DNA from 3 places in the Pseudomonas sp. NBRC 111131 genome. Region 3 is predicted to be linked to each of the others. Evidence: riboswitches for the same ligand, from Rfam matches in the RefSeq annotation. Region 3 holds a riboswitch; each other region holds the start of a gene.
What was found. Region 3 has a riboswitch for cobalamin ahead of cobW (cobalamin biosynthesis protein CobW). Riboswitches for the same ligand answer to the same signal wherever they lie in the genome.
Positions count from the first base shown of each region.

Region 1: it holds a riboswitch for cobalamin, as region 3 does, so the genes downstream of both, APH34_RS13500 (TonB-dependent siderophore receptor) here and cobW (cobalamin biosynthesis protein CobW) in region 3, are expected to answer to the same signal.
Region 2: it holds a riboswitch for cobalamin, as region 3 does, so the genes downstream of both, cobO (cob(I)yrinic acid a,c-diamide adenosyltransferase) here and cobW (cobalamin biosynthesis protein CobW) in region 3, are expected to answer to the same signal.

Region 1 is NZ_BCBH01000012.1:70,272-73,513, forward strand. It holds gene APH34_RS13500 (TonB-dependent siderophore receptor) at 1-1,521, opposite strand, end outside; cobalamin riboswitch at 1,631-1,837, opposite strand; gene APH34_RS13505 (ABC transporter ATP-binding protein) at 1,904-3,052, opposite strand; gene APH34_RS13510 (ABC transporter permease) at 3,072-3,242, opposite strand, start outside.
Region 2 is NZ_BCBH01000005.1:197,867-201,108, reverse strand. It holds gene APH34_RS07525 (sorbosone dehydrogenase family protein) at 1-410, opposite strand, end outside; gene APH34_RS07520 (hypothetical protein) at 469-1,047, opposite strand; cobalamin riboswitch at 1,202-1,423, shown strand; gene cobO (cob(I)yrinic acid a,c-diamide adenosyltransferase) at 1,545-2,156, shown strand; gene APH34_RS07510 (cobyrinate a,c-diamide synthase) at 2,153-3,242, shown strand, end outside.
Region 3 is NZ_BCBH01000002.1:57,863-61,104, forward strand. It holds gene cobN (cobaltochelatase subunit CobN) at 1-384, opposite strand, end outside; gene cobW (cobalamin biosynthesis protein CobW) at 388-1,455, opposite strand; cobalamin riboswitch at 1,555-1,764, opposite strand; cobalamin riboswitch at 1,832-2,056, shown strand; gene APH34_RS02385 (CbtB-domain containing protein) at 2,157-2,342, shown strand; gene APH34_RS02390 (CbtA family protein) at 2,352-3,041, shown strand; gene APH34_RS02395 (cobalamin biosynthesis protein) at 3,041-3,242, shown strand, end outside.

The DNA.
Region 1 (3,242 bases), on a different contig from region 3:
CATCTGCGTCGGGTTTAGGCTGATGAGGTTGTTCACCCCGTCCTCACTGGTGGAGTACTGGCCATACAGCGACACGTCATCGTTGACCGCGAACACCAGCCCGGCGCGCCAGTTGCCGCCTTGCAGGCTGCGGTCGCTACGGGTGTCGTTGGTGAGGTTGTCACGGTCGATGTGGTTCTGGTCGCGGCGTACACCGGTCACCAGCGACAGGCGCTCAGTCAGTTGCAGGCGGTTCTCGGCGAACAGGGCGAAGGTATGGGTGGTGGAGAGCGTCTGTGGGCGCAGTGGCGAATCACTGTGGAACCAACCTGGCGTTGGGTTCCATGGGTCGACATAGTCACCAGGCTCAGCATCGATGTACGGCGAGTTGCTGTCGACGTTGAAGCGAATCTTGTTGTACTCGGCACCGACCATCGTCCTGCTCGCCAGGCCGAACAGCGAATGGTCGAAGGTGAAGGTCTGGCGGTCGCCGATCTGTTCCTGGTTGTGCTTGATCTCCAGGTAACTGCCGCGCTGGAGTTGGCCCAGGTCGGCGTCCCAGCTGTAGTCCTCGGCATTGCGCCAGTGGCGGCGGCTCTTGATGTAGTAGAGCTGGTTGCTGGCGCTGAGCTGGTCGTTGAGGGTCCAGTCGGTGGTGAAGCGGGTCCATTCATCGTGGTAGCGCTGCACGTCGTTGTGGATGTTGAAGTTCTTCTTGCGCAGGCTGCTGCGGTAGTGGCCGTCGATCAGCGGCGTGCCGTAGTAGTTGGCCGGCTCGGCATCGCCGCGCTCATGGGCCAGGGTGAAGCTCAGGTCGTCGGTGGCGTCGAAACGCAGCGCGGCACTCAGGGCCAGGCTGCGTGAGTCGGTGCGGTCCACCCAGCCGTTGCCAGCCTGCTGGTTCAGGGTAACCCGGTAGCTCAGGCGCTCGCTGAGGCTGCCGCCGCTGTCCAGGCCCAGTTGCTGGCGGTCCCAGGAGCCGTAGCCCAGGCGCAGGTGGTTGTGAATGTCGCCGGTGAACGGTTTTTTCGGGATGACGTTGACCACCGCACCGGTGGCACCCTCGCCATACAGCACCGAGGCCGGGCCACGGATCACGTCGATGCGCTCGACCATCCAGGGGTCTACCGGGAAGGTCTGGGTACCGGCACCGGTGTACAGGCGTGCGCCATCGAACAGTGTCATCACCGAGCCATGTCCGTCAAAACCGCGAGCCGACAGGCCCGTGCCACCGTCACCCGGGGTGCCGGTGAAGGTGATGCCCGGCGAGCGGGTCACGGCATCCTGAACGGTGACGTTGTTGCGCTGCTGGATTTGTTCGGCCGTGATGCTGCTGGTGCTGGCCGGGGTTTCCAGGGCGCTGAGGTTCAGCCGTGAGCCAGCCTGGGTGGGCGTCGCAAGGTCGACTACCTGAGCATCGCGGGTGTCCGTAATGGCCGTGGAGGGGAGTGCCAGGACCGCCTTGTCGTGGTCGTCGGCCAAGGCCGGGAGGGTGACTGCCAGGCAGGCCGCCAGAGGGTGAAGCTTGAAGAAACGGGACATGTCTTTCCACTGTTGCAGGAATGAATGGATCCCGGTGGAGAACACGCAAAGGCACAACCACGCACGCAGGCGCGCACGCAGATACCGGCCTGCGCCCGCCCACCGCGGGTTGCCAAGTAACGCTTCAGGCCGGTCTCCGGGCTTGCGAGGGTCATGAGGCCTTCACCTTCCCATGCAGGTGCACAGTGGTGTATCGAAGGCATCGCTCGCTTACCGTTGCGGGGGCAGCGCCGGACTTGTCGTGAACCACGACGCACCGGCTTCCCGTTTCACCCTGCGCTCGGCGGCGCAGGACACCTGAAACTGGCGCGCATATGACCATTGGTCAGCGCGCACGTCAATGGGGTACGTAACAACACACAGGGTGCCGTATGTATGCCTGTCAGTGCGCACCCGCCCCCTTGCTCAGGTCACTCTGCGCCCATTGCGTGTAGATGCAGGCATCAGCCACTGCCCAGCGTACCTTCACGCTGGCCCCCGGCTGCATCGCCATGCCTGCCGCAGATAGCGCCTTGACGGTAAGCTCAGTACCGCCGGCGGTGAGCACATGGCAGGTCTGGCTTTCGCCCAGGAACAGCACTTCAGTGACCTTGGCACTGACTTCATTCCAGCCCGCTGGCAGCGGTTGGCGTGCGGCTTGCTCTGTGGTCAGGGCCAGGGCCTTTTCCGGGCGCACCATGATCAGTGCCTCCTGCCCGGTGGCCAGGCCCGCGGTCAGGCGGATCGCTACAGGCTGGCCTTCGAAGCTGGCCGCGCCATGGCTGCTGGCCTTGACCTGAAGGAAATTTGAGTTGCCCAGGAACGACGCAACGAAGGCATTGGGCGGATTCTGGTAGAGGTCGTAGCCGGTGCCGAGGCCGACGACCTTGCCGTGGCTGAAGATGGCGATGCGCTGGGACAGACGCATGGCCTCTTCCTGGTCGTGGGTCACATAGACGATGGTAATGCCCAGCCGACGGTGCAGTTGGCGCAGTTCGTCCTGCAGGTCCTCGCGCAGTTTCTTGTCCAGCGCGCCAAGCGGTTCGTCCATCAACAGGATACGTGGCTCATAGACCAATGCCCGGGCAATGGCCACGCGCTGTTGCTGGCCGCCAGACAGCTGCGCCGGCTTGCGATGGGCGAACGCCTCCAGTTGCACCAGCTTGAGCATGGCCTCGACCCGTTTGTGGGTTTCGCTGGCGCCCAACTTGCGGATGGCGAGCGGGAAGGCGATGTTGTCGCGCACATTCAGGTGCGGAAACAGCGAATAGCGTTGGAACACCATGCCAATGTCACGCTTGTGCGGTGGCACGTTTACCAGCGACTGGCCATCGACCAGGATTTCGCCGCTGCTTGGCGTCTCGAACCCGGCGAGCATCGACAGGGTGGTGGACTTGCCCGAGCCGCTGGAGCCGAGAAAGGTCAGGAACTCACCGTCCTGGATCTCTAGGTTGAGGTTGTCCACGGCGGTGAAGTCGCCGTAGTGCTTGTTCAACCCGCGAAGGCTGACCAGGGGTTTGTGGTGCGCGTTGTCTTTGATGACTGCACTCATTGTTGTTCTCTCCGGGTACTCAAGCGTTGGCGTCGGTACGCCGGCGCAAAGCGGCGGCCACGACCATGACAAGCAGCGACAGGCCGATCAGCAGCGTCGAGGCGACGGCAATCACTGGGCTCAGGTCCTGGCGCAGGGTGGTCCACATTTTTACCGGCAGGGTCTGCAGATCGGGGCTGGCCATCATCAC
Region 2 (3,242 bases), on a different contig from region 3:
TCGGCGTCACGCAGCAAGGTAATGCGGTTGGCGCTGGGCACGCCTGCTCCGGCCCGCTGCATTGCCTTGCCCATGATCCACCCACGTATGCCCTTGCCGTCATCGGGTTTGGGTGGGGCGTTGGTTTCAGCCACCAGAACGTCACCGTTCGGCAGCACGTAGAGCCAGCGCGGATGGTCGAGCTTGTCGGCAAAGGCCACCACCTGCAGGCCGGTGGCGGCTTTCGGCTTGGCACCGCCCGGCCAGCCGACGGCGGGGGCGATATTGACCGTTGGGAGCAAGGTCTTGTGGGGGGCGGGCAGTTGTGGCGAGGTGCCGCTGCCGTCATCCACACTCAGCAAGGCAGTGTCGCCACACCCTGTCAGACAGGCGCCGAACAGCCACGGTAAGACGATGCCGATGCGTTTCATGTTCGCCGCCCTCAAACGTTACGCTTTAATGATCAGAGCGTGGTTTGACGGCGGTGGTTCAGGCCTGCTTGAGCAGCAGTGCTACCCCGGGGAAATAGTGTCCCAATTCGTTGTGCAGCTTGCGGTACGCGTAGGGGAAGTACCAGGCAATGGCGCAGGCGGAGTGCTTCTGTAAATCATCGACCCAGTCCTGCAGTTCTTCTGGGCTGGCATGCTGGCCAGCCTTCCATGGGCTGACGAACAGCGCGCCGGCTTTCAGCTGGCTGGAGTAGGCCACCTGGCGGGCCTGAGCGGCGGTTTCTTGCAGGGCGGTGGCCGCGTCCAGTCGGGCAAGCTTTGGCCAGCGCTGGCCGATGCTCAGGTAAAGTGCCTCGTCGGCGCTGACGATTGCCAGGTCGCAACGCCCTTCGCGCTCGCCCTCGTCCCGTTGTTTCTTGCTTGGAAACTGCTGCAGCGCCGCCAGTTCGGCCTGCCACGCTGCCGCTGCGAGCACGCCAGCGTTGGCGGCGGCGCCATGCCAGTAAGCGGCGTCGGCATCACCGGCGTACTGGTTGAAGCGGTCGATGCAATCGACCCAGCGCTCCAGTACCGGTCTGAGGAACTCCAGGCGCGGGTTGTTGATGAGTTGGCCTTGCATGCTGCGCTCTCCTTTATCGTTATGATCGCGTTCAGCGCTACGGTGATAGCCATGTGATATCACTTGCTGTCAGTGTGGCACAAGCTGACGGATCGGCCATTGATACGGGCTAATTCGGCCCTGTTCGATTGACGCTCCCGGTGCAACCCTCTAACCTTCGCGGCGTGTTTCAGGTGCCCTGCCAGCCCCGTCTGGGCAGGGTGAAACTGGGAAGCCGGTGGGCGCCACAAGGTGCGATCCCGGCGCTGCCCCCGCAACGGTAGGTGAGTCGAAGGCCGCGCAGGGCCACTGGGTGCACGCACCCGGGAAGGCGCGCAGGCTTGGGCCAAAGGCCCGCTCACGAGCCCGGAGACCGGCCTGTCACTGCCAACGGCATCACGGAGGGTGATGCGCGGTGCACCGTGGCATCCCGGCCACGGCCCCTGCGCGTTCCCCGTCTGCCTGTCTATCGACCTGTCGCCGCTTCTTCGCGTGGCGTCAGCCTGCGGAGAACCTTCATGAGCGAACCCACCGAACGCGACGAACGCCACCTGGCGCGCATGCAGCGCAAGAAGGCGATCATCGACGAGCGTATCGCCAATTCCCCTAACGAATGCGGGCTGCTGCTGGTCCTGACCGGCAACGGCAAAGGCAAAAGCAGTTCGGCGTTCGGCATGCTGGCCCGCGCCTTGGGCCACGGCATGCAGTGCGGCGTGGTGCAGTTCATCAAGGGGCGCAACAGTACCGGCGAAGAGCTGTTCTTCCGCCGCTTCCCCGAACAGGTGCGTTACCACGTGATGGGCGAGGGCTTCACCTGGGAAACCCAGGACCGCCAGCGTGACATCGCCGCCGCCGAAGCGGCCTGGGTGGTTTCGCGGCAGTTGCTGCAAGACCCAAGCGTACAGTTCGTGGTGCTCGATGAGTTGAACATTGCGCTGAAGCACGGCTACCTCGACCTCGATCAGGTACTTTCGGATATCCAGGCGCGTCCGCCCATGCAGCATGTCATCGTCACGGGGCGTGCGGCCAAGGCCGAAATGATCGAACTGGCGGATACCGTCACCGAGATGGGCATGCTCAAGCATGCCTTTCAGGCGGGCATCCGCGCGCAGAAGGGCGTCGAACTGTGAGCCACGCGCGACATTGTCCGGCCGTACTGATTGCCGCGCCGGCTTCCGGCCAGGGCAAGACCACCGTTACCGCGGCCCTGGCACGTCTGCACCGCAACCTGGGGCGCAAGGTACGGGTGTTCAAGTGCGGGCCGGACTTTCTCGACCCAATGATCCTGGAGCGGGCGAGTGGGGCGCCGGTTTATCAACTCGACCTGTGGATGATTGGCGCGCAGGAAAGCCGTCGCCTGTTGTGGGAAGCGGCGGGCGAGGCCGATCTGATCCTCATCGAGGGGGTGATGGGTTTGTTCGACGGCACGCCCTCGAGCGCCGACCTGGCCCGCCACTTCGGCGTGCCGGTGCTGGCGGTGATTGATGGCACCGCCATGGCCCAGACGTTCGGCGCGCTGGCCCTGGGGCTGGCGCGCTACCAGCCTGACCTGCCGTTCGCCGGTGTACTGGCCAACCGGGTGGGTAGCCTGCGCCATGCTCAACTGCTTGAGGGTAGCCTGACCGAAGGCTTGCGCTGGTATGGCGGGCTGTCGCGCGAGCGTGGGATCGAGCTGCCCAGCCGCCACCTGGGGCTGGTACAGGCCAGTGAGTTGAACGACCTGGATGCACGCCTGGATGCCGCCGCGCAGGCGCTGGGGGACAGTTGCGACGCAGCCTTGCCACCCCCTGTGGGCTTCGCCGAAGCCGAGCCGCAGCCGTGTGCCACGCCGCTGGCCGGGGTGCGCATTGGCGTGGCGAAGGATGAGGCGTTTGCCTTCACCTACGGCGCCAACCTTGACCTGCTGCGCAACCTGGGCGCGCAACTGGCATTCTTCTCACCGTTGCACGACCGTGAGCTGCCAGCAGTGGATAGCCTGTACCTGCCCGGCGGTTACCCTGAACTGCACCACCACGCACTGGCGGCCAATACGCCGATGTGCCAGGCGATCCGCGCCCACCACGGCGCAGGCAAACCTCTGCTGGCCGAATGTGGCGGCATGTTGTACCTGCTCGATGCCCTGACCGACGTTGCCGGTGAGCGTGCCGAGCTGCTCGGCCTGCTGCCGGGCGAAGCCGTTATGCAGAAGCGCCTGGCGGCCCTTGCACTGCAAGCGG
Region 3 (3,242 bases):
GCTGCCCAACCCGGTCAGCTCCGGGTCTGGGCGGTCGTCACCGGGCACCAGAATCAGTTGCACACCCCGCGATGCCAGCGCCACCAGTTGTTCGACACCGTAACGCCAGTAGCCGACGCCGCCGTGCAACGACACCAGGATGACCTTGGCATGGCGCAGCACCTGGTCGACATACAGGTCGACCGAGGCATGGTTCTGCACCTGCATCGGGTTGGCCAGGCGCAGGCTGGGGAAATCACCCGGCAACTGCTCGGCGGTTTCGGCAAGCAACGCCAGGTGTGAGTCGCCGCTGCAGAGAATCACCAGCTCGGCGGGTGTCTGGCCGAGGTCGGCGATGCTGTCGTCCGGCACGAAGCCGCCGGGCTGGGTCCGCAGCAGGTGCATGGGTCAGGCGCCCAGCGCGTGGCGCAGGCGAGCTTCCAGTTGCACGGCGTCCAGGTCCTGACCAATGAGCACCAGGCGCGTGATGCGCGGCTCGTCGGCACGCCAGGCGCGGTCGAAGTGCTTGTCGAACCGAGTGCCTACTCCTTGGATCAGCAGACGCATCGGCTTGCCAGGGATCGCTGCAAACCCCTTGGCGCGCAGAATGCCGAACTCCACGACCAACTGAGTGAGGGCGTCGAGCAGCAGGGCCTCGTCGGCCTCGGGCAGGTCGATGGAAATGGAATCGAAGGCATCATGGTCATGGTCGTCATGATCGTCGCCGTCGTGGTGCGAATCATGGTGGGTACGGCGGCCGTCGATGTGTACCTCGGACTGCGCGCCGACCCCCAACAGCACATCCAGTGGCAGGCGGCCGCTGCTGGCCTCGATCACCTTCACCGCCGACGGCAGTTCTTCGGCAACCTCGGCGCGCACCTTGGCCAGGCCTTCGGCGTCGATCAGGTCGGCCTTGTTGAGCACCACCAGGTCGGCACTGGCCAACTGGTCGGCGAACAGTTCGTGCAGCGGTGATTCATGGTCCAGGTTGGGGTCAAGCTTGCGCTGCGCGTCGACCTGATCCGGGAAGGCGGCGAAGGTACCGGCGGCCACGGCCGGGCTGTCGACAACGGTGATCACGGCGTCGACGGTGCAGGCATTGCGAATTTCTGGCCATTGGAAAGCTTGCACCAGGGGCTTGGGCAGGGCCAGGCCGCTGGTTTCGATCAGGATGTGGTCAAGGTCGCCACGCCGGGCAACCAGTTCCCGCATGACCGGAAAGAACTCTTCCTGCACGGTGCAGCACAGGCAGCCGTTGGCCAACTCATACACTCGGCCAGTGGCCTCTTCTTCAGTACAGCCGATGCTGCACTGCTTGAGGATCTCACCGTCGATACCGAGCTCACCGAACTCGTTGACGATCACTGCAATACGGCGGCCCTGGGCATTATCGAGCATGTGCCGAAGCAAGGTGGTCTTGCCCGAGCCGAGGAAGCCGGTAACGATGGTGACGGGGAGCTTGGCCAGTGTTTTCATGTCGCGTTGCCCTTGGCAGGATGGCGCGGGCATGCGGGACGAAAGCCGCAGGCCAGGCTGGCCGGGCTCGTTCGCCACCGGATCACCCCGCCCGGTTGAGAGTCGAAATCGTCTCGAGGCAGGTCTCCTGGCTTGCACCGTCCCGGCCTGGTCGAACAAGGCCTGGTCGGATGACGCCTTCCCGCGCCAGGGCGCAGTGGCAGTGTCGATCCGTTGTCGGTGCTTACAGTTGCGGGGGCAGCCGCGGCTTGGACCGCGTTCCCGTCTTAGCTTCGGCGTGGCCGAAGAACCTCGAAGCGGCAAGGCTACGCGGGGGGTGGCGGGTGGTCAACTGTTGGCGCGCGCTGCGATTGACGCAACCCCTCCCCCGTGCTCTCCTTACACCTTGCGTTCAGGTGCCCCCACGGGGGTGAAACGGGAAACCGGTGCGTCGCAGGCCCTCGATCAGGGCCGGACAGAGCCGGTGCTGCCCCCGCAACGGTAAGCGAGCGAAGCGTCCAGACCACTGTGCCACGTCGTCCGGCATGGGAAGGGTGATGCTTTCCAAGAGCCCTGCTCTTCCTCGCAAGCCCGGAGACCGGCCTGGCGCTTATGAACACCCCGCGGTGGGCGGGCGCTGTCGCATTCCCCTGGGCCATCCGCATCCGGGGCTGCCGCGCTTGCCCGTTGCCCCTTAATAGAAGCAAGTAGAGGAACGCGACATGCCCGTCACCAGCGCCAAACACAGCATCGCCACCCCCGTCACCCTCAGCCAGCGCGTGGTTATTGCCTTCGGCGCCAGCCTGCTGGGCCTGTGCCTGATCTATTTCGCCGGCTTCTCGCACATCGAAGCGGTGCATAACGCCGCGCACGACACCCGTCACAGCGCCGCCTTCCCCTGCCACTGAGACCGCCCCATGATCAAGCGCATTGCCCGCACCGCCGGGTTCAGCGGCCTGCTTGCAGCCCTGTTGTTGACTCTGCTGCAAAGCTTCTGGGTCGCACCGTTGATCCTCCAGGCGGAAACCTATGAGTCGGCAGCCCCGGCCGCCGAGCATCACAGCCATGGCGAAGAGGCCGGTGGCCACGAGCACAACGACGAAGCCTGGTCGCCGGAAGACGGCTGGCAGCGCATCCTTTCGACCACCGGCGGTAATCTGGTCGTCGCGGTCGGCTTTGCCCTGATCCTGGCAGCCTTGTACAGCCTGCGCGAACCCAACCGCGTCACCACCGGCGCTCTCTGGGGCCTGGCCGGTTTTGCCGTGTTTTGCCTCGCGCCCACCCTTGGCCTGCCGCCGGAGTTGCCAGGCACCGCCGCCGCTGACCTCGGCCAGCGACAGAGCTGGTGGATCGGTACCGCTGCCGCGACTGCGCTCGGCCTGGCACTGTTGGTGTTCGCCCGGCATTGGTTGTTCAAGGTACTCGGTGCGGTTCTGCTGGTCGTGCCCCATGTGATCGGCGCGCCACAGCCAGACGTTCACCAAAGCCTGGCTCCCGAGGCACTGGAAACCCAGTTCAAGATCGCTTCATGGGTCACCAACGCGGCTTTCTGGCTGGCCCTGGGCTTGCTCAGCGCCTGGCTGTATCGCCGCTCCAGCCAGGCCTGATGGCCAGCGAATGCACCCAGCCGGCGCTATACGCCGGCTTCGGATGCCGACGCGGCTGCCCGCTGGAGGTCCTCGACACAGTGCTGCGCCAGGTTTTGAATCAGCAGGGTTTACCGCTCAGTGCCTTGCGTGGCATTGCCAGCATTGCCTTGAAAGCCGATGAGCCTGGCCTGCAGCAACTGGCCAAGCTCCACGATCTGC